DNA from 4 places in the Paenibacillus sp. NPDC056579 genome. Region 1 is predicted to be linked to each of the others. Evidence: riboswitches for the same ligand, from Rfam matches in the RefSeq annotation. Region 1 holds a riboswitch; each other region holds the start of a gene.
The links. A riboswitch is a leader RNA that binds a small molecule or an ion and turns the genes downstream of it on or off. The one in region 1 is predicted to bind cyclic di-GMP.
Positions count from the first base shown of each region.

Region 2: another riboswitch for cyclic di-GMP. It lies ahead of ACFQ88_RS10105 (hypothetical protein); the one in region 1 lies ahead of ACFQ88_RS29050 (hypothetical protein).
Region 3: another riboswitch for cyclic di-GMP. It lies ahead of ACFQ88_RS01050 (methyl-accepting chemotaxis protein); the one in region 1 lies ahead of ACFQ88_RS29050 (hypothetical protein).
Region 4: another riboswitch for cyclic di-GMP. It lies ahead of ACFQ88_RS34045 (hypothetical protein); the one in region 1 lies ahead of ACFQ88_RS29050 (hypothetical protein).

Region 1 covers NZ_JBHTVD010000009.1:153,557-161,276, forward strand. The annotation lists gene ACFQ88_RS29035 (YwmB family TATA-box binding protein) at 1-676, shown strand, start outside; gene ACFQ88_RS29040 (UvrD-helicase domain-containing protein) at 812-3,175, shown strand; gene ACFQ88_RS29045 (YitT family protein) at 3,341-4,186, shown strand; cyclic di-GMP riboswitch class II at 4,284-4,367, shown strand; gene ACFQ88_RS29050 (hypothetical protein) at 4,410-4,676, shown strand; gene ACFQ88_RS29055 (collagen binding domain-containing protein) at 4,805-7,720, shown strand, end outside.
Region 2 covers NZ_JBHTVD010000002.1:567,269-574,988, forward strand. The annotation lists gene ACFQ88_RS10080 (LysR family transcriptional regulator) at 192-1,088, opposite strand; gene thrC (threonine synthase) at 1,239-2,525, shown strand; gene ACFQ88_RS10090 (iron-sulfur cluster assembly accessory protein) at 2,604-2,906, shown strand; gene ACFQ88_RS10095 (YuzB family protein) at 2,940-3,167, shown strand; gene ACFQ88_RS10100 (MDR family MFS transporter) at 3,377-4,600, shown strand; cyclic di-GMP riboswitch class I at 4,683-4,775, shown strand; gene ACFQ88_RS10105 (hypothetical protein) at 4,873-5,172, shown strand; gene ACFQ88_RS10110 (DUF2935 domain-containing protein) at 5,358-6,170, shown strand; gene ACFQ88_RS10115 (LysR family transcriptional regulator) at 6,292-7,176, opposite strand; gene ACFQ88_RS10120 (adenylosuccinate synthase) at 7,359-7,720, shown strand, end outside.
Region 3 covers NZ_JBHTVD010000001.1:192,951-200,670, forward strand. The annotation lists gene thyX (FAD-dependent thymidylate synthase) at 1-152, shown strand, start outside; gene ACFQ88_RS01035 (GNAT family N-acetyltransferase) at 241-678, shown strand; gene ACFQ88_RS01040 (ABC transporter ATP-binding protein) at 964-3,153, shown strand; gene ACFQ88_RS01045 (DUF1854 domain-containing protein) at 3,153-3,656, shown strand; gene ACFQ88_RS01050 (methyl-accepting chemotaxis protein) at 3,729-5,441, opposite strand; cyclic di-GMP riboswitch class I at 5,522-5,605, opposite strand; gene ACFQ88_RS01055 (BMP family protein) at 5,883-6,914, shown strand; gene ACFQ88_RS01060 (VOC family protein) at 7,376-7,720, shown strand, end outside.
Region 4 covers NZ_JBHTVD010000013.1:182,199-189,918, reverse strand. The annotation lists gene ACFQ88_RS34060 (LysR family transcriptional regulator) at 1-749, shown strand, start outside; gene ACFQ88_RS34055 (helix-turn-helix transcriptional regulator) at 849-1,811, shown strand; gene ACFQ88_RS34050 (DinB family protein) at 1,889-2,389, shown strand; cyclic di-GMP riboswitch class I at 2,576-2,679, shown strand; gene ACFQ88_RS34045 (hypothetical protein) at 2,781-3,173, shown strand; gene ACFQ88_RS34040 (hypothetical protein) at 3,187-3,714, shown strand; gene ACFQ88_RS34035 (hypothetical protein) at 4,055-4,396, shown strand; gene ACFQ88_RS34030 (ABC transporter substrate-binding protein) at 4,668-6,026, opposite strand; gene ACFQ88_RS34025 (permease) at 6,293-6,868, opposite strand; gene ACFQ88_RS34020 (TetR/AcrR family transcriptional regulator) at 6,977-7,576, opposite strand.

The sequences.
Region 1 (7,720 bases):
TCATGCGGACGCCGGACGCGAAGCCGCTCTCGGCTTGCTGCTGCCCGTATCGAGCGAGGTCATGTCTGAAGGCAATCCCAAGATCGTCATGAAACACGCGAGCACTTATATTCCTTATGAAAATAATGAGCAGCTGCTGCGCACAGGCCAAAGCTTAAGCCAAACGCTAGGACTCCCTGCCAGTCAAGCTATGATTGAGGATCGCGATCATCTGCTATATAAGTCGGCAAGCACCGATGCAAGATCCGGGATCGAAACGACCCTGCTGTGGATCGGCTTCGGGGACGGAACGACGGAATTGATCGTGTCGTCGCAGACGGAAGGAACGGCCGGCGCTGCGGAAGCGATGATACGGGCTCAGCGGGAGCTCGACGGGAAGCTTCTGGCACTCGATATCAAGCCGCAGTGGAACATCATGATCCAGGGGGAACTGTCGGATTCCGGCGCTGATCCGGAGCGTCTGCTGAATACGCTGTCGCGCCAGCTGCAAGCGCAGGAAGTAGAACGGTATGAAGACCGGGGAAGCACAAGCGTAACCTATTACTCTCCGGCTATTCAAGAGAGAGTTTCGAACGGGAAGCAGGCCATGAACGTGCAAATCGCCGTACACCGCGACTCCGTTACCCAGAAGCAGCGGATGACGATCGGCGTTCCGGCCATATCGATAGAGTATTGATTCCCCTTCGCTGCCCTTGTCCGAACAGTTGTTCTTTCCGCACTTTTGTTGTACACTCTCATAGTGCCGATACCTAAGCAGAGGCTTCACAACATTTTCGGCGCGCAGGCATAATAAACAAAGGTGATTACGGAAATGACTCCATGGATCTCATACAATACGCCTCTTGGCGCTAGCGGCAAACCCATCCCCCGTGCGGCGATGGCTCCCGCCAAAACAACCAAAGATCTGGTGTCCGATGATCAGTCGGACGCCTTTTATTTTCGCGCGCTGGAAAGCCGCGGCATCGCATTGAACGCCCGACAGCTGGAAGCGGTCCGCCACTTCGAGGGACCGATTCTCACCCTCGCCGGCGCCGGTTCCGGCAAAACCTCCGTGCTGGTTGCCCGCACAGGCTATTTGATGACCGTCCGGCAGGTTCCGCCGGCGAATATTTTGCTTGTGACCTTCTCGAGCAAGGCGGCTGCCGAGATGAAGCAGCGGATTGCCGGACTGCCCGGCATAACAAGCCGCATGGCTCAGGAGGTGCAGGCGCGCACCTTCCATTCGTTTTTCCTCCTGCTGCTGCGCAAGCAAGGCTACAGCCAGGAAATTTTCAGCGAAACGCGCTACCAGCACATCGTCCTAAAGCGTCTGCTCCGGGAACGGGGGCTTGCCGACGATTACGAGCCCGAGACGATACTGGCCGCTCTCTCTTCCTATAAAATGAACCTTGTCGATTTGAGCGGCCTTCCCGAACGGACGCCGGATGAGGCGAATATTAAGCATATCTTTATGCAGTACGAGCAGTGGAAGGCTGCGAATGACAAAATGGACTTCGACGACATTCTCTTGTTCGCCCATCGTCTGCTGAAGGAATCGCCCCAGCTGCTCTCGTCGCTGCAAAACCGGTTCCGTTACGTCATGAACGATGAGTTTCAAGACACGAACAAGCTGCAGTACGAGCTTGTCCGCATGATTGCCGCACCGCAGAACAACCTGATGGTCGTGGGCGACGACGATCAGACGATCTATACGTTTCAAGGCGCGAGCCACGAGTTTATTTTGCAGTTTCACACGGAATACCCTGGCGCCAAGACGGTTACGCTGGACATTAACTACCGCTCGACCGCAAGCATTGTCGGCTTGGGCAACGAGATCATCCGGCACAATACGCAGCGCAAGAGCAAGACGCTGCTCGCCACCAGACAAAGTACGGAGCTTCCGCAATATATGCGCCCGGGAGATACCGACGAAGAGGCGCAGCAGGTGCTGAACCGGATTCGTCAAGAGGTGGAGCAAGGGAAGCGCTCCTACAGCGACTTTGCCGTCCTGTACCGGAGCGCGAGCAGCAGCCGGGCGATGCTGGAGGAGCTCGTCGTTCACAACATTCCGTTCGTTCACTACGGCAATGTCGATTTATTTTATGAGCAGTGGGCGGTGCGGCCCTTGATCGACCACCTGCGGCTTGTTCTCGACCGCCGCAACTTCGAGGCGCTGGGAGGCATTCTTCAGACGCTGTATATTAACCGCGACAGAGGAATGGAATTTATTCACCGCTGCGAGAAGGTGAAGAAGAAGAAAGGGCCGTTGATTCATCTGCGGGAGCTTCCCGAGCTGAAGGATTTTCAGAAGGACAAGGTGATGGAACGGATCAAGCTCATCCACATGCTTTCGGATATGAAGCCGGCCGATGCGATCCGGCACATGCGGCGAAGCTTCTACGACGCCTTCATGGAGACGGCGGACGGCCGTTCGCTCACGGCCCACAAAGAAATGCTGAAGGAAACGCTCGATGAGCTCGAAGCGTCGGCCAAGCGGTTCGACACGGCGGCCAAGTTCGTCGAGCATATCGATCATATGACGGAAATGCATCAGGCGATGGAGCAGCTGCGCAGCGACCCCGGCGCCGATACCGTCACGCTGATGACGATCCATAAGGCCAAAGGCTTGGAATTCCCCGTCGTGTTCGTGATCGGCGCCTCCGAGGGCATCCTGCCGCACAGCTCCGCACTGGAGCCCGGTGAAGGAGCAGCGAAGAACGAGAAGCGCGAGAAGCGGGAAAAGCTGCAGCCGCAGGAGGACTCCCGCGCCGCCCTGGAGGAGGAGCGGAGGCTCGCCTATGTGGCGATCACGAGAGCGAAGGAGGAGCTGATCATCAGCTCCCCGGCCTACTACCGCGGCAAGAAGGCGCACGTGTCGCGCTTCATTCTGGCGCCGTTCGGCGCGGCGTCATCCGCGGCTAACGGCGCAGTCTCCGGCGGAGTCGGCACCGCTTCCGCCGCTAAAGGGCCGTCGGCGCGCCCGGCCCCTGCCGTCCGTTCGACGTACGAACGGACAGGGCAGCAGCGGGGCGGCTCGCCGACGAAGCTGGTTACGGTGCAGGCATGGCTCTGCACCGCGGAAGGCTGCGCTGCCTGGTCGCGGATCAGCAGCGTCAAGGAAGGCAAGCTTGCGTCCAAGGCTTGCCCGTTGTGCCAGTCTCCGATGCGCCGGGGTACCCGCGACGTGCCGGTATAACCGCCGGCGCGGCGTTGCTCTCCGCTCCGCTCCACCGCCTCCACGCCGCGCCGCTGCGCTAAAGGATGCGGGCGATGAAGCGCAGATGCATTAATGGGAATCATTGCAAGAAATAGGGATCCGGCATATAATCTCTTCAAACTAAAAGAGAAGAGGCATCGGATCATGCAGCAGCTCAAACGGTACGTCACCATAGCCGCCGGCACATTTGCCGTCGCTCTCAGCTTCAACTGGTTTCTCAGCCCGAATCAAATCGCCTCCGGCGGCTTGTCGGGAGCGTCTATTTTGCTTGGAAGCTTGTTCCGGGTCGACCCTTCCGTCATGCTATGGATCGGCAGTTTGCTAGTCCTGCTCTTAAGCGTCTATCCTCTCGGCATCCGCTCGCTGGCGGCTTCCGCTGCGGGCTCTCTGCTGCTTCCTTTTTTCGTCTACATTACAAAGCATTGGGAGCCGCTCACCGGCAATCCTCTCCTCGCTTCGATTTACGGGGGCATTATGACCGGAATCGGTCTCGGACTCGTCATCCGTGCTCAAGGTAACACAGGCGGCTTCACGCTGATCGCCCAGATCATCTACCGGTGGAGGGGCGTCAAGCATAGCAAATCGCTGATGGTGATGGATTCGATCGTCGTGATTGCGGCGGGCATCATGTACGCCCCGGAAAAACCGCTGTACGCCCTTATTTGCGTATTCCTCACCCGCAAAACCATCGATGTGACGCTCAAGCTGCATCGCGAATCCAAGGTCGCTTACATTATTTCCTCCGCTATGTACGAGCAATCGATCGCGAGAACCGTGCTCCATGATCTGGACCGCGGATTGACCAAGCTGTCGGGAACCGGCGGCTATACGGACGATAAACGCGTTATTATGATGACCGTGCTTGGTGCCGGAGACGTCCACAAGCTCAAGCTGCTCGTTCAGTCGATCGATCCGCAGGCGTTTCTCATTTTTTGCAATGCGGAGGACGTGGTTGGCGTAGGGTTTACAGATCGCCAGATGGCACTTTAACGGACATTTTCAATTGGCAAATATTTGATTTTGTGGCATATTACACATATAGGCAGTGGATTATCACACAGAAATGCGCGCAGCCCTATGCTAATATATTTATTGGGTAAGCGACGAGATCGAATCTGTATCTGGGCACTTGGATTCGATGGAGCTAGTAGTGCAACCGGACCACCTTTCTTCGATGAAGGGTGGTTTTTATTTTTCCAGAGGAGGCTTTACTATGAGACAAGCTTTGGATTGCGAACGCATCATTCATGCTTTGGGCATCTCTCCTGAACGGTTCAAGGAAGTAATGGCAGCATCGTTTGCAGCCGGGAATCCGCCCCATGAATTTTCAGTCAGCGAGTATGCTGCATCCGCGCACTGCGACCTATTGCCGCCAAGCGGAAAGCGCCATCATATTGTTCCGGCACAGCTGCTTGCCGTGCCGAACCTTGCACAAGACACTTCACACTCTTTACATATAAATCAACTCTGCATTAGATGAAGTGCGATTACAGGGAAAGGAGGTATCGATGAATCTGCGTGCATCCGAGGCTGCAAGCCTGGCGCAAGGCCAGGCAATAGGGTTTTGGGAATAACGACAGGACAAAAAACGGAGGTGCCATAGAAGTCATGGTAAAGAAGATAAGTACACTGCTCGCTTCTCTTATGCTCATGGTACAGGTGATGTATGCAGTCGGCCTTTCGCCACAGGCAAACGCCGCTGCGATACCCGGCAGCATTATTAACAGCGTAACGATGACGGTGTACGACAAATCCGGTCAAGTGGTAACGGAGACGGTATACGAGCAAGGCGCGAAAGTACAGCTGGACTATACCTGGTCTCTGCCCAACGGCCACCCTTACAAGAACGGGGACACGTTCACGTTCAAGGTGCCGGAGCAATTCAAATTTTACAATGATATTCCCGAGCAGCCGCTTCTGTCCGGCGGCGGTGAAGCCATAGGGAAATTCAAGCTGAATAAAGACCGCCACGAGGTAGTCATGACCTTGCAAACGATCGAGCATTTGGTCGATGTGCAAGGAACCTTAACGTTCCTGACCGAGTTCGATACCCAGGTCATCCATGGTAGCACGACGCAGATTATTAAAATTCCCGTTTCAAGCGGGGAGCAGGTGTTTACGCTCCATTTTAGGCCGAATGTGACTTCCGCCATTGCGAAAAGCGGTGTGCCGAAAGGCTATAACGCAAAAAGTATCGATTGGGAAGTCGACGTGAACAAGGACCTGTCCGTCATCCAAAATGCGGTCGTCACCGACCCGATTCCAGCGGGGCTCGGATCACCTGTTACCGTGGCTGTGTACGAGCTCAATATGAATCTGGATGGAATTGCAGCTCCAGGCGCCCCGCTTGCTGCCGGCAAATACAGTGTCAGTACGGCCGGCAATCTGCTTACCGTCAGCTTTACCGACAGCCCTATCCGCTCGGCGTACCGCATCCAGTACGAAACGCCGATTGCAGATGAGGACAAGCCGATCTTTGAGAACACGGCAACGCTTCAAGGAAGCGACAGGCAGCCGGTCAGCGCAACAGCCTCCGTTAAGGTGCAGCGAGGCGCCGCATTGGACAAGTCGTCAACGAAATACGATAGCTTCACTCAAACGATTGACTGGGAAATCAAATACAATTACAACGAAAAAACGATTGTTCAAGCTAACGCTTATGTGACGGACTTATTCAACGATACTCAAAAATTGGTCGATCATTCCATCCACGTGTATCCGGTGACGATCGGCTCGAACGGATCCCAAACCGTCGGCGCCGAGCTGGCTGCATCCCAGTATACGGTAAGTCCGGCGACAGGCACGGGAACCGCCGGATTTAAGCTGCAATTCCACACCAGCATCACGTCCGCTTACCTGATCAAGTATCAGACTAAGGCCGTCGACCGCGTGCTTGACAACTCTGTGGTGACGAACAAGGTTACTTCCGGCAGCGGGGACAACAAAACGGCAACGCGCCCCATGATTCAAGTCGTTATCGGCAAAAGTGCTGGAGCGGTAAACTACGCCGCCAAGACGGTAGACTGGACCATCGCCATTAACCGCGACAGCCAGCCGATGAGTGACGTGGTCGTTGCCGATACGTTCCCTAACAAAGGGCTTCGTCTCGTACCGGGGTCATTGGTTGTAAAGGAAGGCAGCAACCCAATGCCGGCATCCGATTACACGGTGGATCCTGCCATACCGGCCGATCAAGGCTTCAAGGTGAGCTTCAACAAGGCGCTGAACAGCTCGGTAACCATCACCTTCCAAACGGAATTCCATTTGGATTGGCTCGTTGGAAGCGGGACGAATTTCCCTAACCATGCCTCCATCGCTTGGACGGACAGTGCATCCAAGCCGCAGGCGAAGACGGTTTCCGCAGCGTTCGATCCAAGAGTCGAGGTGAAGAACAACGGCTTCAAGAACGGCGTCTATAACGCCTCCTCCAAGCAGATTACATGGACGATCGGCGTGAATTATAACGGCAAACCGCTTGCCGAAGCGATCGTTGACGATACGCTGGAGTCGGGTCAGAAGCTCGTCGACAACTCGCTTGCCGTGTACAACATGACCATCCCTGCCAATGGCAGCCCTGCACTAGGGTCTGTAGTCGACAGTACCTATTACAGCTACGCCGTCAACGAGAATAATAAGCTGGTTGTAACCTTTTTGAAGCCTATATCCGCTCCTTATACCGTTGTTTTTGCAACAAGTCTTGATGGGAAGCTTATCGGCGATAAGGTTAACAACACCGCTGATTTCTTCGATGGAGCGACGGCGGTTTCGAAGCCGCTGACGGCTTCCGTCACTATTCCCAACGGCGGCGAATACGTGAACAAGAGCGGCCAGCAAACCGGCAATAAAATCGCCTGGACCGTCGCTATCAACCGGGGACAATCCACGGTAGCCGATGCCAAGCTGATCGACACACCTTCCGATAACCAGCTGCTGCTGCCCGATACGTTCAAGCTCTACACGACCGTAGTTAATGCAGGAGGAACGGTGACCAAGGGTGCGGAGCTGATCAAGGGAACGGATTACTCCCTGGATTTTCGGACGGATAGCGACGGCAAGCAATCGTTCGAGCTAAGCTTTCTGAAGGTTCTTTCCACGTCGGCCATATTGGAATATCAGTCTCTCATTGTTGCCAACGATAAAGATGCCGTATCCAACCAAATTGCGTTCTCGGGCAATAATGAAATTACGGTAACCAAAGATACAACCAACACGATCGTAGTAGGAGTCAGCAGCGGCTCCGGTACGATCAGCGGGATCCGAGGCTCGCTCACGGTCACCAAAGTGGACGGGTCGGACCATACGGTTCGGCTTGGCGGCGCAACCTTCGAGCTTTACCGGAAATCCGGCTCGGAGAAGCTGCTTATCAGCACTTTGACAACCGATGCAAGCGGTACAGCCGAATTCAAGAAATTGCTTGCAGGAGATTACGTCGTGAAAGAAGTCGCCGCTCCTGAAGGCTATATTCTCGATTCCAAAGAATACTCCGTGCCGATTCAAAGCGCGAGCGGATTCCAGATAACGGTG
Region 2 (7,720 bases), on a different contig from region 1:
TATGTTGTGCGGTAGACATGACACACCTCCCTCCTTTATAACTGCATAAATGGTGATTATTAGCAATATTTGTATCTTGCCTCGATTTACTTTGGTTTATGTATATTTTTAACAGAATCGGCCAGCATCCCGAACAGGCTGCTGACCGTTTCTTTTTACCGCATGAGGAAAGCTTAAGTTATCTGAAGCGATCATGTTGATTTCGCCATATACTCCTTCACGAACGAGAGAAACAAACGGGCGACCGGCGTCAACTCCTCATCAGCCCGCATGCAGGCGGCGATGGGATTGGTTAGCCGGACGCTCTCGACGTAGACGCGGGCGACGCTTCCTTGGCGCACGTAGTCGCTAACCTCCAGCGCCGACAAGAAAATGGCGCCGTAGCCCGCCATCACGGCCCGAATCGTCTCATTCAGCCCGTTAAACTGCAGACCGACGCGCGGAGGCTCCAAATGATGGAGCTGGCAAAGCGCGAACAGCATGTCCCGGGAGGAGCTCCCCTCCTCGCGCAAAATGAAAGGCTCCCGCATCATCTCGGGAAGCCCGATACGGGCTCCGGCAAGCCGGTGACCGGCAGGCACGACGAACCACAGCTCGTCCTCCAGCAGCTCCTCGCGGACGATGCCTTGCGGAGCTTCCTTGCTTCCTCCCATAAAAGCAAGATCCGCTTCGTAATGCAGCAGCTTGTCATAAGCGGAGGCGGAGTTCACCGTCATGACGGTAGGCATAGTTTGCTCATGCCGCTGCTTGAAGGCGGCCAGCCATACGGGCAGCAAATGGTTGGCAGGAAGATACGTCGCGGCAAGGGTCAGTCGGCCGTGGATCCCGTCTCTGTAGTCGATAAGTCTTCGGTCCATTTCCTTCTCCAGAGCGAACATGCGCTCGGCGTAACCGTACAGCAGCTCGCCGGCTTCGGTTAAACGGAGGCTTCTTCCCTGCGACGCGAACAGCGTTAAACCGAGCTCCTGCTCCAGGTTACGGATTTGCGCCGTTACAGCCGGCTGGCTGATGTGCAGCGCCTCGGCCGCCCGGGTGACTCCGCCACGGGTCGCGGTCTCATAAAACAATTTCAATGCATGCAAATTCATGAACCCACACCACCTTCGTTCTCATGGAAACATAAATTTAATTTATATAAATCAAAAATATATATATTTGTTTGATGTATCGTTGTCTTTTATTGTAAGGGGTAAGCAGAACGTATTCAAATGACTTTCTAGCAAGGATGGTGCTTACTCATGAAATTTCAATGCACGGAATGCGGTACCGAGATACCGATGGATCAAGCAAGAAACCCTTTCCTCTGCACATGCGGCGGATTATTGGACATCGTGCACGACTTTCGCGCGTTGGACGGCGAACGGCTTAGAAGGCTGTTCGACAGCAGGTTGTCCGAACGGATGACGCCGTATGCCAGCGGGGTTTGGCGCTATAAGGAGCTCATTCATCCCCTTCTTCCCGAAGAGGATATGACGACAAAGTTCGAAGGAAATACCGGTCTGTACGATTCCGCACCGGCAGCCCGATATACCGGCATTCGCCGGCTGCTGCTCAAAGCGCAAAGCGAAAATCCGAGCGGCTCTTTCAAGGATAACGGCATGGCCGTCGCCGTATCCCATGGCCGTTCTCTCGGCTACACGAAATTTACGTGCACGTCGACCGGCAATACATCCTCGTCGCTCGCGATGTATGCGGCTCTTGCCGGATGTGCATCTTACGTATTCTTGCCGAGCCGCAGCATCTCGATGAACAAAGTGCTGCAAACCTTGGCCTACGGTGCCAAGCTCATCTCTTTTGATGGCACGTACGATGCCGGTATCCGGTTCAGTGAACGCCATAGCGAAGCTCTTGGTCTCTATGTATGCAATTCGATCAATCCGTTTCGGATAGAGGGCCAGAAAAGCATCGTTTACGAAATTGCCCATCAGCTGCGCTGGCGGATGCCGGATTGGATTGTTGTGCCTGGCGGGGCACTGAGCAATGCAACGGCTCTAGGGAAGGGGCTGCGGGACTTGTTGGAGCTCGGATTCATTGACAAGCTGCCGCGGGTCGCCATAGTTCAAGCGGAGGGGGCAAGCCCGTTTCACCGGATGGTATCGTCAGGCCGTCAAGAGCTGATTCCCGAGCCGAATCCGTCAACGGTCGCCTCGGCGCTCAATATCGGCAACCCGCCCAGCTGGAAAAAGGCGCTCTCATACACAATAGAGCAAACGAACGGGGTTACGATATCCGTCTCGGATGAGGAGATCATGGATGCCAAAGCGTGCGTCGACCAGTGCGGCATCGGCTGCGAGCCTGCTTCCGCGGCTTCGGTTGCAGGGGTACGGAAGCTGGTGGAGCAAGGGGCTATAGATCGCGAGGAGACAGCCGTATGCGTATTGACGGGCAATATGCTCAAGGACACGACATCAATTCACGACTACCACCTGGGGCCGGATACGAAGGGCCGCTGGGCGAATCCGATTGTAACGGGCGAGTTGGATTTGAATATCGTCGAGCGTCTAGTACATCACAATTCTTATTAACGGCGGCTTGCGGGTTGCTTTCCCGGACAGGTTTCTTTACAATAAGGAGAAAACCTACAGTGGGAGATGTCACCGACAATGAACTGCAAAATTTCGCGCAATGCGGCCAAAATGCTGTTGGCTGAACTGGAAAAAGAAGAGAACAAAGAATTGAAGCTCCGCGTTTATATTACTCACAGCCATGGAGACCACGCCCACTATGGCATGAGCTTGGACACTCCGACGGAAGAGGATGAAGTGGTAAGCACGGACAAAGGCATCGACGTGATTTTGAAAAAAGACGAGCCGCTGCTGGACGGAGTACGCATCGACTATTTCTATACGCCGGAAGAAGGCTTCGCCGTAACCAATCCTAGCAAGGGCAATCACGGGGACCACTAAGCCGTTTTGCGATAGGAAAGGATTTGGTTTACTATGGCGAACGATATTCGCGTCTGCGATAAATGCAAGCATATGAAAATGAAGACGGCTGTACCGAAGCTTCAGAAGCTGGCTCCCGGTACGGAGATCAAGATCGGCTGCAAATCGTACTGCGGACCTTGCTCGCGGTTTGCATTTATCTTCATTAACGGAAGGTATGTAACCGGAGCCACGGAAGACGAAGCTATCGAGAAAGCGGCGAAATATATCAAAAAATCGTGATTCAGCGTTGATACGACGAATCCATGACAGAAACCGAGAAGCCTGGCGCAAGCAGCCGGGCTTTTTTTGTGTGTAAAGATAGGGGAAGCGGCTAACTTTTTTGTAAAGACAAAAACAGCGGTTTGCAGTATAATGGGAAAATCTTTTTATTTATTTACCTATGGTAAATAAAACGGACGTACTAGATTTACCGTAAAGGGGCACACCGTATGCAGCGTTTACTCCGCTTTTTGCAAGACTATCATCCTATCGTTCATGTTCTTCTGCTAGGCACGATCCTCGCCCGAACCGCTTCATCCATGAGTATGCCTTTTCTGGCCATTTACTTATCGAAACAATCGCATATAAACCCCGTCCTTATAGGCTTGATCGTTGGCCTGGGCCCATTGGCGGCTACCGTCGGCGGATTTGTCGGCGGCGCTTTGTCGGACAGGCTGGGGCGCAAAACGATCATGCTGTTCGCCTTGTCCGGCTGGGTCGTCGTTTTTGGAGGATTCGCGATGGTCAAGTCTCCGCTTGCCTTCATGCTGCTGAATATGCTGAACGGACTATGCCGCTCCTTGTATGAGCCGGTGTCTCAAGCACTGATGGCCGATGTAACGGAGCGTGAAAAAAGGCTGAAAGTATTTTCCTTGCGCTACATTGCCATCAACGTTGGTGTGGCGGTGGGTCCACTGCTTGGCGCTTTTTTCAGCACAATGGAGGTTTGGCTTCCATTCATGGCTACAGGCTTGATTTACTTGCTGTATGCGATCGGATTGTACGTGCTGCTGCTGCGATTCGGAATCAAGCGGATTGAGGGGGAGAAACGGAGCGACATAACGATAAAGTCCTCCTGGAATGTCGTACGTGCGGACCGGGTGTTCCGTTATTATATCGGCGGATCGATAATGGGGGCTATCGGGTATGCCCAAATGACGGTGACTTTATCGCAATATGTGGAGCAAAATGTAGCAGGCGGCGCGGCGCTGTTCGCCATGCTGATGAGCTTGAATGCGGTTGTCGTCGTCTTGTTTCAAGTGCCGCTGTCGCGGATGTTCGAACGCTGGGGGCCGATGGTTGCTATTACCGCAGGCAATGTATTGTTCGCCGTCGGAGATATCGGTTTTGCCGTATCCGCAGGCTGGTTCGGCTTTATGGTATCGATGTTCTTTTTCACGTTGGGTGAAATTCTCAATTACCCTCAAGCGAACGTGCTCGTCGACCAATTGGCGCCGGAGGGGATGAGAGGGACCTATTTCGGAGCTCAGTCGTTTAACAATGTCGGGCATTTTGTAGGTCCGTTGGTGGGGGGCGTTCTTCTTACTCATTGGGGCGGTCCGTCCTTATTTACGACTATGGCTGTTATTACGCTAGCGGGTACATGGTTTTACTACAGAGGACAAATTTTATACAAAATGAGTCTTAAGTCCGTAGAAACGGAACAAAAATAGGAAATTTGAATTATGTATTCCATTGGTCCTATCTTATATGCTATTCTTGTCGTATTTCATTACACGAATTGACAAATTTCGAACTCGAAAAAGGCAAAACAGGCGAAAGCCTGCGACGCAAAGCTAAAGGGGCTAAGGATCTTCTCAGGAGCAAACCTGCCAGCCAGCTGCCGAAGGAACGGTGATACGCATATATAGCGGACTCCCGCCTAGGTGACGAGGAGTTTTTTCTCATGTTTCGAGTACACACAATCAAAGGAAGGAGAGAGATCATGTCGAACGAAGAACGGGAGTTTATGACCAGACAAGGCTTTTTCACAAAAATCGGCAGCAATCTGATCGGAGTCTATTTGTCGAATGAAGGCCCTAAAATGTTTATAAACCAGGAAGTGTTCGATCTGCACAATCCATGCTGGGATGTAGAGATGGTGATGGGCAAAAACAGCCATTTGCTGACGTTTTACTGGCGCGGCGAAGTGAAATTTTCGTTCCGGTGCGATTTTGTCAATGACTTGTTCTTAAGTCTGTATGACTACTTGAGCTGTCGTGCCGAAGCAAGACGTTTAGCCTAATAAAAGCGATGATAGCGCTTGTTGCTCAAACGACGTAGGGATCAAGGATTAGCGGTTATGCACCGAGCCGGATGATTGAGCATACCTTGCATAGGAGTAGAAATCATGACAAATGCCTATGATCCGGAAACACGCCAAGTAACTAGGTATGCCGGATACAAGCTGCCTATGGGAGGAGTGCAACCGTGGACCAGTCCGACTATGGCTCGGCCGCCTTGTTCGAACATCGGTTTTGGCTTCAAGTGCTTGGCGATCATGCCCGCTTCATCTTCAATGCGCTCGCCCCGAACGAACAGGAAGAAATAGAGCGCACAAGCTGCTTTATAGCCGCTTTCGATCGATTGCTGGAGCGGGCAAGGCAGCATGATGGTGTATCCCAAATGATGGAACTGAATCAGGCGGCATTTCAAAAAGCCCAGGAGATCCGGCTCTTCAAGCTTCATCTGCTGGAACGCTCGCTTGCAGGCCGCATAGGCATTCAGCTTTCCCCCACTTTCTTGAACCATATGGTGAATGAGGTTGAGGAATATTTGAGGGTGCTGCCCTTCTTGCTGGAAGGGGAAACGCCGCCCGTATTTGACGAAGTGCACCATCATTTGATCTGGCTCTCGGATACGTCAGGTCATGCCGGTATCATTGCAGCAGAGCTTGATATAACGGAAAAACGGCTGATTGAGATGAGCAGGACGTTCGAGGCGCATTTTACCGATTTTTATGTAAAAGCTATCGAGCTGGCAGGATATATGAGAACGAATCTGCATGATTTTCCGGCATTGTCCCGTTTTCATAAGGAAGTTGAGCTGGAGTCGGCGCTGTTCCGCGAGTTTTTGCGGGAGCTGGAGGAGCTGGCTCTGAGCAAAGAAATGCTAGGTACGGTACAGCCTCTAATAGCGGACCATATGGCCCGCGAGCTGTGCTATTATTTGACGAAGCTGGCGCAGACGGCAGGAGTCAAACGACCGAATTGCGATCCCGCCAAGCCTCGAACCGGAGCATAACGATAGGTTTTCTAACCACGATAGAATCTTCGAATAAAGCATGCTTTACTGCACGAACGGGCAGTAGGGGGTGCTTTTTTTATGGAGAAAAAAGCGCTGGACCTGCTTTGTCGGACTGCGCTTACTGCTGCAGACAAAGATCGAGCATCGTTCTGGCTGCAAAAGATAGCGGGACGTCCTTTAACGTCACGATCCCGATATGCCGGGGCGGTATGGGCGGCTCCAGCTGCAGGGCGAACAGCTCGCCGGAGGAAAGCTCATCCTCGGCGAATTGCGCCGTAACGCAGGAAATGCCTAGGCCGGTTTTGGCGAATTGGATGAGCAGATCCATGCTGCCCAGCTCGAACTCGGGAACGAGCCGCACCTGCTGGCTATGAAAATACCGGTCGATATAGCTGCGCATGCTGCTGTCTTTTTCCAGCATGATGATTGGGTAGGCGGCCAGTTCGGCGGCGGAGACCGGCTGGTCCTTTAAATGCCCGAAGCTTGCTCCTGCGATAAAGATATCGTGCAGCGGCTTCCACGGACGAATGGTCAGCTGCGGATCTTCTGCCGGTAAATTGATGATGCCGAAATCGATCTTGCCTTCTTTTAGCAGCTTGATCGTCTCATGAGAGGTCCGGTTCGTAATATGCAGCTTTACATCGGGATATTGCTTGTGGAACCGCTCGAGGTAAGGAAGCAAAATATGCTTGCACAGCGTATCGTTGGCTCCGATATGGACGACGCCTCCAAGCATTTGGTGCATCTCGGTCAATTTCCGTTCCGCTTCCGTCAGAAGGCTGAAGGCCTGATCGACATAGCGCAGCAGCACCTCTCCTTCCACCGTCAGCTTCACCCCGCGGGATGTGCGGAAGAACAGCGGCCCGCCCAGCTTTTCCTCGAGCTGCTTCATCGAATGGCTTACCGCCGGCTGAGTAATATACAGCGCTTCCGCCGCTCGGGAGAAGCTGCCTGTCTTGGCGATGGCGAGAAATACCCGGTACCCGTCCAGATGATGCTCCATTACCTATTACCTCCACTTATATAAGCTATCTATATTATTCATTATTCTAATATCATATCACAGAATATAATGAGATCGTAAAAGAAACCTCAGCTGAATGAATCAAATGGAGCTTAAGAGGTTGTTACGGATGGAGTAGCCGAGGTTTTTTGTCAAAACAATGAGAGAGGAAGCGGTGCGAAATGAAAGGAACGGTAACGGCTGTCGTGGGAGCTAACTGGGGAGATGAAGGCAAGGGCAAGGTGACGGACCGAATGGGGGCGGCCGCCGATGCGGTGATCCGGTTTCAAGGCGGCAACAATGCAGGCCATACGATCATTAACGAGTACGGGAAATTTGTGCTGCATATGCTTCCTTCAGGCGTGTTTCACGAACATGTAGTGAATGTGCTGGGTCCCGGGGTAGCGCTTAATATGAGCGGGCTGATCCATGAGTACAATCAGCTGATGTCAAGGAATGTGCCGAAGCCGCAGCTGCAGATATCCGACCGGTGCCAGGTAGTGGTTCCCTATCATATTCTATTCGATGAGCTGGAGGAGGAGAG
Region 3 (7,720 bases), on a different contig from region 1:
TTCAAGCCGTATGCCATTTCCTGAATCAGCGGCTGGAGCACGACGCCCAGAAGGAGATCCAGGATTACGCCAAAGCGATACTGGAAATAAGCAGGCCGTTATTCCCTGTTTCGATGGACCAGCTGGTATCCCTGGCTTCGCCAAAAGAATAGGTTCCACTTTTAGGCAGCTGTGTTATAATGTAACTACTTTTTTGGGCGTGAACGCCTTATACATCATAGTACGGGAAGGTGGTTGCGAATGAACGACGGCCCCGCAGGAGAGCTTCGAATCAGCGATGATAAATCGCTGCTGCATCTGGATACGGTGCTCGGCTTCTTATCCCGCAGCTATTGGGCGAGCAAACGGTCCAAAGGGCGGATTATGAAGTCCATCGACAATTCGATCTGTTACGGAGCCTATATCGGGGACCAGCAGGTCGCCTTTGCCCGGATCGTTACGGATGGAGCCACTATGTATTGGCTTTGCGACGTATTTGTCGATGAGCGGTACAGAGGCATGAATATTGGTAAGAAGCTGATCGAGGCGATAGTGCGGTCCGACGAGCTGAAGGATCTGATGGGAATTCTGGGTACGAAGGATGCTCACAGCCTTTATGAACAGTATGATTTTGAGTTGGATCAGGAGCGAATGATGCGAAGGATGCCAGACTTTATCCGGAACATGACTTCGTCTTGATGCTGGCTTTAACTGCTGCAGAAGAAACTTTGTGACGAATTAGGAAAATAATGGTTTACATGTCTGATAGCTTTTGGTAAAATAATCGACGGAGAACATATGTTTGTCTTCCTCGATTTTTTTTATTTTAACGGTTCTTTACCTTGGTGTTTTTTTACCATCTACCATATGATGGATAAGGTTAAAGAATCACCGCCTCTTGCTCGGTTCGTAGAACCCGCTCCCTGAAGTGACAGCCGAATCGGTAGAAGGGCAGATGCGCTCAATTAAAGGAGAGAAGAGATCATGTCCATTCTGGAAAAGCTTCCGCAAGCGATTGAGGCGAAGGTGCAGGGGAAGCCTTTGTTCACGGCGATGGCAGACGTGGATGAGAAGGGCCAGTCCGGCGAACGCTGGCTCGTCGTTACGGAGAATGCGGTAACCGTCTACCAGACGGATGGAGAATCGTTAACGAAGCTTGGAGTCGAGGAAATCACCGAGTGCCGTGTCGTCTCAGCAATCGGGGGAGGAACAGTGACCGCAGATACGATGAAGGGTCCTGTCGCTTTAGTCAGGTACACTTCCAGTTTTGCCGGGAAATTTGGATTCGCTTCCAAATTGATTAAAGCGCTTTCCGGCAAAGAGGACATTCCGGTCGCATCGGTCAAGGATTTGCCACGCCGATGTACTCAGTGCGGTACGCCTCTTCTGGAGGGAACGCAAATCTGTTCGATTTGTACCGACAAGGGGAAGGTCGCCGCACGGCTATTAAGCTACGCAAAGCCATATCGCGTCCAGATGACCGCAGCAGCGGTAATGATGATTTTGGCAACACTGATGGAGCTTGTTCCTCCCTATTTGACGAAGGTTATCGTGGATGACGTGCTTCAGCCTAAGAATATTGGTATGGCCCTGTTATGGTTCGTGCTGGGGCTAGCAGGCGCAAGGGTTATGCTGTCGCTGATGCAGACGCTGAGGGGATATGTCGGCGTATGGGTAGGCGGCAAGCTGATGGGGGATATACGGAAGGATATTTATTCTTCCTTAATGAGATTGTCGCTAGGCTTCTTCGATCGCAGGCAAACCTCGCAGTTTATCGGCAGGGTGAATAGCGATGCCGAAGCGATGAGGCAATTTTTGACCGATGGGGTCATGTGGATTTCGGGGCAAGTGCTCATGCTGGCGGCCGTCATTACGATGATGGTCAGTCTCGACTGGAAGCTGGCTATATATGCTCTCTTGCCTACGCCGCTGATTGTATTCACATCCATGATCATTTGGCCGACGATCCGCTCCCGCTGGTATCGTCATTGGCGGGCGATCAACCGCCTGAATATGCTCGTAGGCGACGCTCTTCAAGGTATTCGTGTCGTAAAGGCCTTCGGCCAAGAGCCTACGGAGATGTCGCGGTACGGCGATGCCAACAAGGAGCTTGTCGTGCAAAATATTCGTGCCGACGGCATGTGGCAAGGGGTATTCCCGCTGTTCGCGCTAATATCCACATCCGGCGCTATTCTCGTCTGGTATTTCGGGGGCTGGATGGTGCTGCGGGACGAAATATCGCTCGGTACACTGATGGCCTTTTCCGCTTATCTCGGCATGCTGTTCGGACCGCTGCAATGGTTCAGCCAGGCGCTGAACTGGACCAGCCGAGCGATGGCTGCCGCCGACCGCGTATTCGAAATTATGGACACTCCGTCCGATGTGCCGGACGATCTGGAGCCGGTATCGATGGACTGGGTTGAAGGACGCGTCGTGCTGAACCAGGTATCCTATGGATACGAAGCGCATCATCCCGTATTGAAGAATATCGACTTGAACGTCGCTCCGGGAGAGATGATCGGACTGGTGGGGCATTCCGGAGCGGGGAAATCGACGCTGATCAATATGATCTGCCGGTTTTACGATCCGAATCAAGGCACCATTACCATAGACGGCGTGCCGTTGAAGAAGATCAAGCAGGAGGATCTTCGCAAGAAGATCGGCGTCGTGCTGCAGGAAACATTCCTGTTCGACGGGACGATTACCGAGAACATCGCTTATTCCAAGCCGGACGCTACGCCGGAAGAAATCATGAGGGCGGCGAAGATCGCCAACGCCCATGATTTCATCGTCAGGCTGCCGGACGGTTACGACACGAAGGTCGGCGAGCGGGGCCATCGGCTCTCGGGAGGGGAGAAGCAGCGGATTGCGATCGCGAGAGCTATCGTTCACGATCCCCGCATCTTGATCCTTGACGAGGCTACGGCTTCCGTAGATACGGAGACGGAGCGGCAAATTCAGGAGGCGATATCCCGACTGGTCAAAGGGAGAACGACATTCGCTATCGCTCACCGATTGTCTACGCTGCGCAATGCGGATAGACTCGTCGTGCTGGATAAAGGACAAATTGTCGAGATCGGAACCCACGAGCAGCTGCTGGATAAACAAGGCGCTTACTTTAAGCTGGTGGAAGCACAGCGTGAGCTGTCCAAGATCAAGGGGGTGCAGAGCTAATGCGCGAGCGCGATCCATATGAGATTGTGTTACTCGACAGCCACAACGTGTGGCTGGGACGCAGTCCGGGAGGCGTACTTCAAGCCGTTATCGAAGGTGTGGAGTATCCGGAGGTGCTCCTATACCGGACGTACCCCTTCTCCAAACCGACGGAATATATCTCGGTCCGCAACCCGAAGGAGGAGGAGATCGGGATTATCCGCAGCCTTCAAGAGCTCGAACTAGCGAGCAGGGAGGAAGCGGAGAGGGAGCTCAATCTAAGGTATTTGATTCCGAGAATTACTCATATCGAGAAAATTCAGCAGAAGCCGGCTCTATGGATATGGAAAGTGGAGACGACGCTGGGGCCGATGACATTAGCGCTGAGGAATTTGCACGAGCACTTGCAATCCCCGGCACCCGGCAGATATTTGATATCCGATATCGAGGGCAGACGATGCGAGATCGTAGACATTAACGCGATGGATGCACATAGCCGTAAGCAGTGGAACAAGATCTTGTAATAGCGAAAGACCGCCGTTGGTTCATTCCAACGGCGGTCTTCTGTTTTACAGCCTCCGGTAAACGGGGGGCTATCAGCTTTTAAAACGCAAGGTGATTTCATGCAGCTCTTGGGCCATCCGTGTCAAGGCGTTGACGGATTCCGCTATTTCTTCCATAGTAGCCAATTGTTCTTCCGAAGCTGCTGCTACGCTCTCCGTCTTGGAGAAGGCGGCTTCCGTAATGCTGCTCATGTCGTGGAGCGAAGCGGTAATTTCCTCGGTGCCTGCCGACATTTCCTCGGAAGCGGCAGAAACCTCCTGCATCTGATAAGCGACCTGCTGTACAGCGTTCAATATGTTGCGGAACGCTTCGCCGGCTTCCTGCATGATCACGGTGCCTTGCTCGACTTCTCGGCTGCCTTTTTCCATGGCGATCACCGCGGAGCGAGTCTCGCCTTGAATTTGCTGGATGATCTCCGCTATCTGTTCCGCCGATTGTCTCGACTGCTCCGCCAGCTTCCGGACCTCGTCGGCTACGACGACAAAGCCTCTTCCGTGCTCGCCGGCCCGAGCGGCTTCAATCGCGGCATTCAATGCAAGCAAATTCGTCTGCATCGAAATATCGGTAATTACATCGACGATTTGACCGATTTCATTGGAACGTGTGCCCAATTGATTGACAACCTTGGATGAATCATTGACCGACTCGCGGATTAAGTCCATTTGGGACATTGCTTTCTGAATCGAAATATTGCCTTCTTCAGCTTCTTTGGAAGCCTCCATGGACATGGCTGATACATTGCCCGAGAATTCTGCAATCCGGTTAATACCGGTCGCCATCTCTTCCATAGCTCGTACGCTTTCGGTAGTGCTCTGCAGCTGCTGATCCGCGCCTCCGGCAATGTCCTGAATGGCCGCAACAACGTGATGAGTAGTCTGGGTGGATTGTTCGGAGCTCGCTGCCAATTGCTCCGAGCTTGCGGACAAGTTTTGCGACTCAAGGACGATCTTCGCGATGATTTCTCTCAAGCTTCCGATCATTCCATTGAAATCCTTCGAGAGAAGACCGATTTCGTCTTTGGATTGGTATGCAGCGTTTACGGTTAAATCCCCGTCCTGCGCTTTGGCCATCAATTGCTGGATGCTGCGGACAGGTCTTGTGATCATATTGGCAATGCCATATCCGATCAAGGAGCATAAAACGACGGCTAGCAGCGTTGCGATAACGATGATGGAGGTAGCCATCTTGGAGCTTTCAATGCTTTTCTCGTAAAAGACTTTTGCGTCTTCTTCGTTGAACTTAACAACGTTCTCCAGGCTCTTGATCATTTCCGCACGAATCGGCTTGAACGAATTCACATACTCTTTATGCGCCGCTTCTTTCTGATTGGCAACTGCCAAGTCGTCGACTTTCTTCTTCGCTTCGTTGTTTTTCGGGATTAAGTCGATGAAGTTTTTGTACTGCTCTTGTGCCCTCGGAGATAATGTAATCTGCTCGAGCGTTTTTCGAGTCGCCTGATTTTTGTCGCGAGTCTGGACTATTTGATCTTGGATTTGCTTAATGATCGCTTCGTCTTTGGCCAGCAGCAATTCAAGCTGCAATGAATCCATTTGCGAATTTCCGAACAGCAGTCCCTCAACGAGACTGTTCGGGATTAAAGTTTCCTCGTACATAGCACGGGCATTGCTAGCCATTTTGTCCATAACAAGATAGCCTGTAATGCCGATAATGAGCAGGAACACAATGGAAAGTCCAAGCATTCCCCCAATTTTCGTTTTGATTCGCAAATTTCGGATATACTTCATGCTCCAAGCATCCCCCACCTGAGATAATGTGAAATAAAAAAAGTCCACCCCCAAAAAAAGGGATGGACGCCCCCCCAATTTTCGGTGGCCCGGCTGCCATAGATCAAATCCTTAGGCCCGTAGCTTTGCGTCCTTCTCTTTCGAGAAGTTTGCCTTTATCGTAATTCCGGGTGTATCTTTTTGCCAAAGTATAATATAGCATTTTGAAAAAAACAAGACCTCTTTACTAAAACTAAATACTTACTTTGCGTACCGGAATGTCGGAATTTAGTGCGTTTGTCATGGATGATTTTGCAGGAATAGGTCTGTAGGCGGCGCCACTACACGAATTTTGGATTTATTCCCCATATTTCTTTTCGGCATAATTTGACAAAAAATGAAGTCTAGTTTATTCTCTGATTTGTCCGGACAAAACTACTAATTGGAAACGAGGGGTACATCTTGAGAAAACTTCTTTCGAAATTGGCTTTGTCGAGCTTGGCGATGGCACTTGTATTTTCATCCGGTTTGTCTACTGCAGAAGCTAGCAAGGACCCGTCACACACCAATAATAAAAAAGCAAAAGTCGCCTTGTTGATTCCAGGTTCCTCCAAGGACGGCGGTTTTATGGAATCCGCTTATACCGGTTTGAAGAAGGCGGAAAAGGATTTCAGAATCAAAGCGACGTTTGTGGAAAATATCCCGCATGATACAGCTAAAATTGCGGATGAGCTGAGAAAACTGGCTAAGAAAAAGCCGGATATGATCATTGCCCATGCAGGACAAAGCTCGGAAGCTGTGAAGCTGGTAGCCAAAGAATATCCAAAAATTAAATTTGTTAACACTCAAACGAATTTGACCGGCGATAACCTGTCCAGCTATCAGGTGAAGCAGGAAGAATCCGCATGGCTTGCGGGCGCTGCGGCAGGATTGTTGACCAAAACAAACGTGGTTTCGCATATTTCCGGTGCACGCGTAGGCCCTGGTCTGTTGGGACGCGCAGCCTATGCCGACGGTGTGAAATACACAAACCCTAACGCAAAGCTGCTCACTACGTTTACAGGCAATCAGGAAGATGCCCCTCTGGCGAAACGAGTTGCGCAAGCTCAAATTAACGCAGGATCGGATATGATCTTCACAATGCTGAATACGGCTCGTTCCGGTGTTACGGAGGCAGCTCGCGAGAATGGCGTATATCAATTCGCTAACGTTCGCGATTACTATGCCGATGCTCCAGATGTGTTCATCGGATCTGCTATTTCGGACGCCAGCTTGACGGTTTACGGAGCGATTAAAGATTTGACCGAGGGAACCTGGAAGCCGAATACCGTGAAAAAAATCGGACTTGAGAATCCGGATGCCGTTCGGCTTGCTCTGTCACCTAATGTTCCACAAGACGTGAAGGATAAAATCGCTGCGTTCGCAGAAAAAATCAAATCCGGCGAGATTGTTATTCCTTCGGATTATACAGGACCTGAATTTACGAATTATTAAGCCTGGACTCGGGCAGTGATACTATTATAGATTCAGAGTTCGGAGAATGAGTTTAAGCACTTCTTTGCTCCCAAGGGGCAGAGAAGTGCTTTTTTTCCTTAGTATGGATAAGTACCTAATTCGGCATCGGGCCGATAATGACAGATTGCGTGATAGGTGTGAACGCCTCTTTCACTTTCGTTTCGTGTCCACACATTGGCAGGGTCAGGCGCAACATGTCGGAGCCAAGAATGACCTCCGGAACGGGAGTTTCGAAAATAGCGAGTTTAGGTGCGTATAATCCTATTCCAATTTATGGAATGAATTGCGTTCAACGAGGGGGACTTGGATCATTCAGGTGGACTTGGTAGAGGTTGTTTTGTTAATTTTGCATGAATAATAGCCTGTCTATATGTACATACAGTATACTGAGTCATAGAGGTGTCCTTGATCGGCACCATCTTATTGAAAGGGTGATATGCATGTCAGTTGATGTTTATGTTAACTTTAATGGGAACTGTCGCGAAGCCGTGGAATTTTACGCAGAAGCATTTGGTTCGGAGAAGCCGAAGATGATGACATTCGGAGAGGCTCCTCCTAATCCGGAATATCCTCTCCCGGAGGAAGCGAAGAACCTGATCATGCATACGCGCCTTACCATTAGCGGCAGCAATGTCATGTTCTCGGATGTATTCCCCGGCATGCCTTTCACTGCAGGAAACAACATCAGCCTTTCCGTAGTTTCAGAAAGCAAGGAAGAGATCGAGTCCGCATTCAGCAAGCTGAAGGAAGGCGGAACGGTGATCATGGAGTTGCAAGAAACCTTT
Region 4 (7,720 bases), on a different contig from region 1:
TCGACCGCCAAGGGCGGCAAATCCGGCTGAACCATTTTGGCAGGGCTTTTTTGAAGCATATCGATCAAGCGCTGTTGAACATCCGGGAGGGACTGCAGGAAGTAAGCGATCTGGCGGGAGCGGAGAACGGCTATATCTCCCTCGGGGTCATGTCCACGCAAGTGCTGGGCGATATGCTGAAAGCTTTTCACAGCGAGTATCCGCAGGTAAAATTCCGTGTCCACCAGCTGCCTATGCAGGAGATGATCGAACAGCTGCAAAGCGGAGAGCTTCATCTCTGTATCAGCTCGATGCCGGTAGAGCATCCGGGTCTTCAGCGGGTCCCGCTAATGAATGACGAAATCGTCCTTATCGTTCCACACGGACACCGGTTAGCTCACCGGGCTCATGTTCAGCTAAGCGAGCTGGCCGACGAGACGTTCATCCAATTGAAGAAGGGCGGCAATATTCGTGATCTGACCGATTATTATTTCGAACAAGCCGGTATCCAGCCTGATATCGCCTTTGAAATTGATGAACCGGCCTCGGTGCGCAGCTTGGTCAAAGCCGGACTGGGTATTTCGTTCAGCACAGCATTGAACTTAAGATATTGGGATCATACGACGGTGGTCGCCATCCCTATCGAAGAACCGCGGTGTCAGCGTCCGATCAGTCTTATTTGGAAGGAAGGGCGCTATGATTCATTGGCTGTCCGCAGGTTCCGCGAGTTTGTCGTCGCTTTTTTCACACAGCTGCAAAAGAGCCCGTAATCATTCGAAATCCCTCTAAAACGATTGAATAATCTCATCACTGGAAATAAAATGAAATTATGTGCCAGTCTATTCGAAAAGGAAGGAATATCGTAAGCCATGTCCAAAGCCGACAATATGCTTTCCATACTATGGTTACTGAAGACCCGCAAACGCATCACCGCCAAACAGCTTGCGGAAGAGCTGGAGATCAATATCCGGACCGTCTACCGGTATATCGATGCGCTGTGCGCGAGCGGTGTGCCGATCATCGCCGATTCCGGTCATAACGGAGGCTACAGCTTGCTGGGGCAGTTTAACGAAGCTCCGCTTTTTTTCGATATTAACGAGCAAAAAGCGCTCATTCATGCAGCCGTGTTCGCCGAGGAGGCAGGGTATCCTTTTGGTGAAGCGTTGAACCGTGCCATTGGCAAGCTGAAAAAGTACACCAACGAAGAGCAGCTGCACCAGATCAACCGGCATACCGTCGGTTTCGATGTCATCAATCCTCCGTCCGATGGCTCCCTGGAAACGTTTCTTCAGGAACTCGAGCTATCCGTTGCCAATGGAGCCACTCTCCTCATGGACTATATGAAGGCAAATCCCCCTTCCGAGCAGCGCGAGATCGATCCTTACGGCATCGTCTACTGGAAAGGAAAATGGTACATCGTAGCCTACTGCTATCTCCGCCGGGAAATTCGCAGCTTCCGTGTGGATCGAATCCGTTCGTTGTCACGTACAGGGGCGGCATTCGAGCGGCCGGTGGATTTTTCTGCACGGCAGTTTTTCCTAAACACGCTGCTGCCGGATATGGATAATCCGGAAACGATGCTGTCGATCCGGGTAGAAGGGTATGAGCAGGCGATCAACGATCTGTGTCTGCATTGGCTGCTCGGTCATGTCTTAGTGGAGCGGACGGCGACGACGGCGCATTTTCAGCTCGATGAGAGATCCATAGTTTCGTATTTGCCTTATACACTGTTATCGTATGGAAAATCGATTCGGATTATTGAGCCGGCCATGCTGAAAGAAAGAATGGTCGCTATCTCGTCGGCGCTGGTCCAGCATTACGAATCGATGTAGCTTCACTGACCGGTTTTGTCAGTCAAGGTGCTGTATGATCGGTCTAGAAACTAAGTTATCCTTAAGGAGGAAATAGAATGAGCCATAAAGCACTCCAACTGCTCGAATATCACGTGTGGGCCAACGATAGAATTATCAATCATTTGAAAGCTTTGCCGGAGGAGACGTACCGGTCCGTTATCCAAAGTATTTTTCCATCGATTGCGGAGGCGCTGGTCCATATCTACCGGATCGATAGCAGATGGCTGCATATTATGAGCGGCGGTACGTTCGAGCAAATATTGGCGCTGGACAAGCAAGTTACGGAAGCGACAGAGGGAATTAGCCTGGACGGCATTCAAGCGCTGTACCATGAGGTGGCTGAAAAGTATCGTACGTTTTACTCCGACAAGGATTTGGATGCGCTGAAGGAGTACCCTCACCCGACATATGGGGTAATGAAAGCGAGCTATGCGGATATTATCCAGCATTTGAGCAATCACGGAACGTACCACCGCGGCAATATTACCGCGATGCTCAGACAGCAGGGACACCCTGGCGTTCCGACGGATTATGCGTTCTTTTTGTACGAGATTTAGAAGGGGAAGGAAGAGGAGCGTTTTGACCGCGAGACGGTTGGGGCGCTTTTTTGTGCTGTGAGGTCCTACAACTTTCGACATAGATTTGAAAAAGCTACAAAATAATGCAGGACATTTCTACTAAATGTAGAATATTGGATATTAGGATTAAAGACACTGTCTCATTTTTGGGACTAAAACCGACTGAACAGAAAAAGGCAAACCTGTCGAAAGGCAGGGACGCAAAGCCACGGGCCTAAGCCTTACATCATGCATCAGCATGGAAAAGGGATGGCAGCCGGGCCGCCCGATAGTGTTGGTTTTTTTGTGTTTTTTAAATCTGACTTCGATTATAAATAACGGTGAAAACCTCGATGGCTATACAAGAATGTAGGTGAATTGCATTAAGTACGTGCTCGCTTCGATAATTGCCTCGATATGTTTTGTGTTATCTATGAGTTTTTACTTTGTTTACAGAGGCTCTCTTTTTGACTTTGGTTCTTTATTAGTTGCTTTTTGTTATTTCAGTATACCTGTGTTTATTGTTATAGGGGCACCAGCAGCCTTTTTGTTAGATAAAGTTACTGCAAAACTAGCTGACCGTTTAATCATGAGACTAGCGGTTTCATACATTTTATATTTGCTAGCAGGCGCAGCATTAGCTTGGTTTTATAATTTATATTTAAATTTCCTAACTTCGCTTGTTGTGAAATTAGGGTTAGTGGCATCAACGATTTATTTTGTAACGATCACGATCATGAGTTATGTGACGTTATTAAAAAGAAAAAAGAAAGTATTGGATTAGGACGTGGCTGCAGTTGTCAAAAAGAAGAGGCACATTGCTAGCGGTTAGCGGCATTTTACTCATTTTGTTTTCTGTTTATCCGATGTTCTTGCTGGTTCGCGAGAGTGTATTGGAAGCATACATCAATTCGAAATATCAATTAGATCAGATGATTAACATAAATAATCAATCGGATAAAACAAACACGTTTGCACATGACCCTTCTAAGCCAATTTTCTGGAACAAAAATATTATTGAAGTACTTACTGAAGATACTGGCATTGAAGCTCCAAAGTCAGTGTTAAACAAGTTTGACAAAGAAGCTAAACACATTATGAAAATCGTCATTCGAGTGAATGGAAAAGAAGTATCCTCACCAACAGAAGCATGGTTGTTTCCAAACATAACAAAATTCAGCAACTACTTGTCGTGGCTAAATATAATAAAAGTTACTGATAAAAAAAGTAATGAAGAAACAATAGCTATAATCCGAAGACATGCTGGCAATTGGACAAGAGGGGATACACAGAGCCAAAAAATGGAACATATTATACTTGGATAAAGATGGCCGACTAACTGAAGAACAATTTACATATCGTGATCGTGGAAAGTACTTGTTAGGAGTGAAACTGGTCCAAGCATCATCTCAGTCATCATCATTTATTGGATATAAATCCGACATTGCTTATGTCATGCCTAGCCTCTTTTTTCCATTTATCTATCCAACGGTAACTATTATTGTTGGGATTGTTCTCCTAATAGTTTGGTATATGCGAAGGATTTACAGGAAATAAGCAACCGCAAAAATTATGGATAGAAGATGATTTGTTGCATTCACTAAAAAACATAGGTAAACAGTGTTAAAATTTGTTCTTATAGTTTGAATAAAGGATAGCCGGTCGGTGGATATGAGAATTTTAAATGAAGACGAATTAAAAAGTTATATTTCTGATGAGAATATGCAGGTCTTTTGCATTGCTAATTATGATGATGATAGATTAAATGAGCTGCGAGCGTATTATACCTGCATAAAGAGAAATGTTGGTTCACTTTCTCTAGAAAAATCAATTATTTATTACAGCGCATACTTCTGGTACGCGCAGTTCAAAGAGAGGTATTTTGAATTATACGGAATGGATGAAGGAATTGCACAAGAAGGATTCAAGCTTCTAGAGGAAATAGATATTGAGCTAGAAGAAGGGATCAATTGGGTATTAATTGAAAAAATCGAACAAACAATTTAGGGCAAACCAACGCTTTTGATAAATACGATTTGCTATGCTATTGAAATACGATGCAATGAACCGACTTGTCAGAAAAGGACTCCTTTGGAGCTGGATGGAAGCGGAAATAGGGTCTATGCAGTAGAAACGTTTGGCTACAATTCGCTGGGGAACCTGCTGAAAAAAGCATGACTGGCTCCGAAGGAACTCCGAAATCAGAAAGAGGCTGCCAGCAAAGGCAGCCGCGTTTGAACTTATGGTATTCTTGAGCTGCAAGCAAGCTCATCCGCAGTTATTGATCCTCGCTGTAGCCTCCTTTTTCTTCTGCGGCTCTAGTATTGGCAATTGCTTTATTGGCAAGCTCGTTAGCCATTCGCAGCGCCGTGACGGTGTCTTTGGATTCCTGCAAAATTAAGGGCTTCCACACATAATCGATTTGATTATGCGTAAAGATGTAGGCTAACCCCGGTTTGCGGGAAGGTGACATGGCATTCTCCAACGCAAAAATCGATTGTACGTTCTTGCCCTGGAATTCCCGCAGGTCTTGCCCGAACGCCTGATGAACCGAAGGATCCGTTGAAGGGGTCATCAACCCTTGCCGGGAAAGCCTCATTTGCATTTCCGGCGATAAAATATACGAGATCACTTGGAACGCAAGGTCTTTATGCTTGGACTGGTTCGTGATGAACATGGCTGTGCTTTGAGGCTGAAATTTGGATTTGGGGGCTTCCGGAAACACCGGAACAGAGGTGAAATCCCAGTTCAGGTTCTTGTTCTCGTTGGCCCATCTGGTAACGATATCGACCGTATCGATGGCCATAGCTATCGACCCTTGGGCGAAAGCATTCGTTTTGACCAACTGATTGCCGGGTATATCATAAAAACGCCTAATGTTATTGGTGATTTTGGTCCAATTATCCGATGATAGAGTGGCTTTATTGTCATTAGGATCAAGTGAGGGCTCCGACAGCTGGTTCCACATCATGTAATGGGAAGGATTAACTTGGAAACCCTTATAAGTCACGTCCCCGTCCTGCTGCGTTAGCTTTTTGGCCAAATCATAGGCTTCATCCCAAGTCATTCCCGGCTTAGGGTAATTGACGCCGAATTTATCGAAGATGTCCTTGTTATACACCAGCACCCATTCGGCAGAGCTGTATGGCAGCGAATAAAGCTTTCCATCTGATGAGTTAACCGATTGCTGCAGCATCGCTTGGTTTAATTTGCTTGTATCGAAGTTGTACTTCTTGACCAACTCGCTCATGTCATACTGCAAATTATACCTGCGGACCTCCCGGTATGTGTTGCGGGCGGAATCATCGATGACAATATCGGGGACGGTACCCGCTGCAAGCAGGTCTTTAAATTGCCGTCCCGGATTATCCCATTGAATATGCTTAAACTTGACATCAGGGAACTTCTTGGCAAGGTGTTGACCGATATGCTGCTGCCAAGTTTCTTCCTTAATATAAAATTGCGGCCATACCGTGTAGATCAGCAGTTCGTTTTCGGAGGAAGACGACTGCTCCTGAATCGTATTTGTGGAAGGGTCGGTCGATGCAGTTTGCCCGGGTTCCAGTTCCGCACCGCTCTTGCAACCCGCCAGCATTATGAGGCTCATGATCACTGCGCAAAAGCTTTTTATTTTCATACCTTCACCACCTGTTTAATAATAATGGAATAAATTTATCTTAAACGGCGGCTAGTCGATTGATAATTCTAAAATCTTAAGAAAGGTGGATAATTTTAAAACAAGAAACTTAAAGGTAACCAGAAGGTTAGCCATCACTAGTGCTCAATTATGCCTTCTCTGTAGAAAAATCGAAAGAATAACGTACTACTTCACATGAGTCTTGAAAAATATATCAAAACCAGGTCGATATGATTTGATATCGGCCTGGGTTTTTACCTTAAATTTCACCCAACCCCAAGCACATCGGTAACCAGCGATAATAAAAGCAGCACTCCCATAGCCCCGCTAGCCGTAAGTGCCCATGATTTCATTTTGCCATGGGTGTTCTTCAACAGCGACCGCGCATACAGAAGGAAGCCCGCACCTACCAAAACAAGCTCCAGCACCATGCTGACACCCGGAAACTGCCACAAACCGAAGCCGAGCAGCGGCAGATTGCCAAGGTTGCCGGGCAGCAGAGGGAGGTCCATGCGGTGCACGATCAGATCAAGAAGCCAGTGGCTAAAGACGACCGCCCCGATCACAAAACCGCTGCGCTTGCCCCAAAATCGTCTTGCCAGCAATCCGGCGAGCAGCGTAATAAGTAAGGCTCCTACCAAGGAGTGCGTGTAATCGGCGTGGATGACGCTTCCCCCGTAGCCTTGGCTGCCTTCAACGGGCTCAATCGTTTCCACCCCCGACAAGAAGAGCGGGACGAACGCGACATCAAGCAGCTGGGTACCCAACATGAGTGCCCAGAGAGGCACTTCCGGCGTCTTGGCCTTCACAACGGCGGCTAATCCGAAATGGCCAGCGAACATCTTACATCCCTTCCTTTCGTTTCATCGAACGAGTCTTTGCATCCAACCATCCGCATCCAGCGGTAAAAAGAATCACGAACAGCAAAAAGCTCATGTGTCGCTCACTCCTTATTTTTCTTGGGTGGGAAGCTCCCTACCGCCTTGCTTCATCGTCTGAATACCTGCGATAAACGTATCGATAAGCAGACGCAGGCTAACGTCGAGATCAAGAGGGATGCCAAAGCCGCCCCGCTGCTCCAAGGACGCGAAGCCGTGAAGAATGCTGCGCAGCCCGCGCACGGCATGAATTGCAGCATCGCCCTGCAGATCGTACGCGTTCAGCACGCGGATAGCAAGATTGACAATATCGCTGCCGACTCGCTGCACATCAGGATCATTTGGATCCGGAGCCCGAAGCGTGGCATCATACAGGCCGGGATGGGAGCGGGCGAAGGCTACGTACGCTGCTCCTATCGCACGAACGGCATCATCACCTGAACGACCGACCGCCGCTTGGGTAGTAACGCTGAGAAGCTGCTCCAATCCGTAGACGGCAAGCTTGGTGCGAAGCCCGGGAAGTCCGTGGACGTGATTGTATAGAGAGGGGGAGCGAATATTTAACTTTTGCGCTAAGGAGGCCAAGGTAACTTCTTCGATGCCATGAGTGTCGGCCATTTCCGCAGCTGCTTGTAAAATTGTAGGTAAATCAAGTCCGATTCTCGGCGACATAACGGATGCTCCTTTTGACTAATCAAAAACTAATAACGTTAGTTTTATAATAACTAATGATATTAGTTTTTGCAAGAAGTTTTTTCTATAAATAAAATTACGTTAAGGTCAAGCTCTTGATACACGATTGTGACGACTAATATA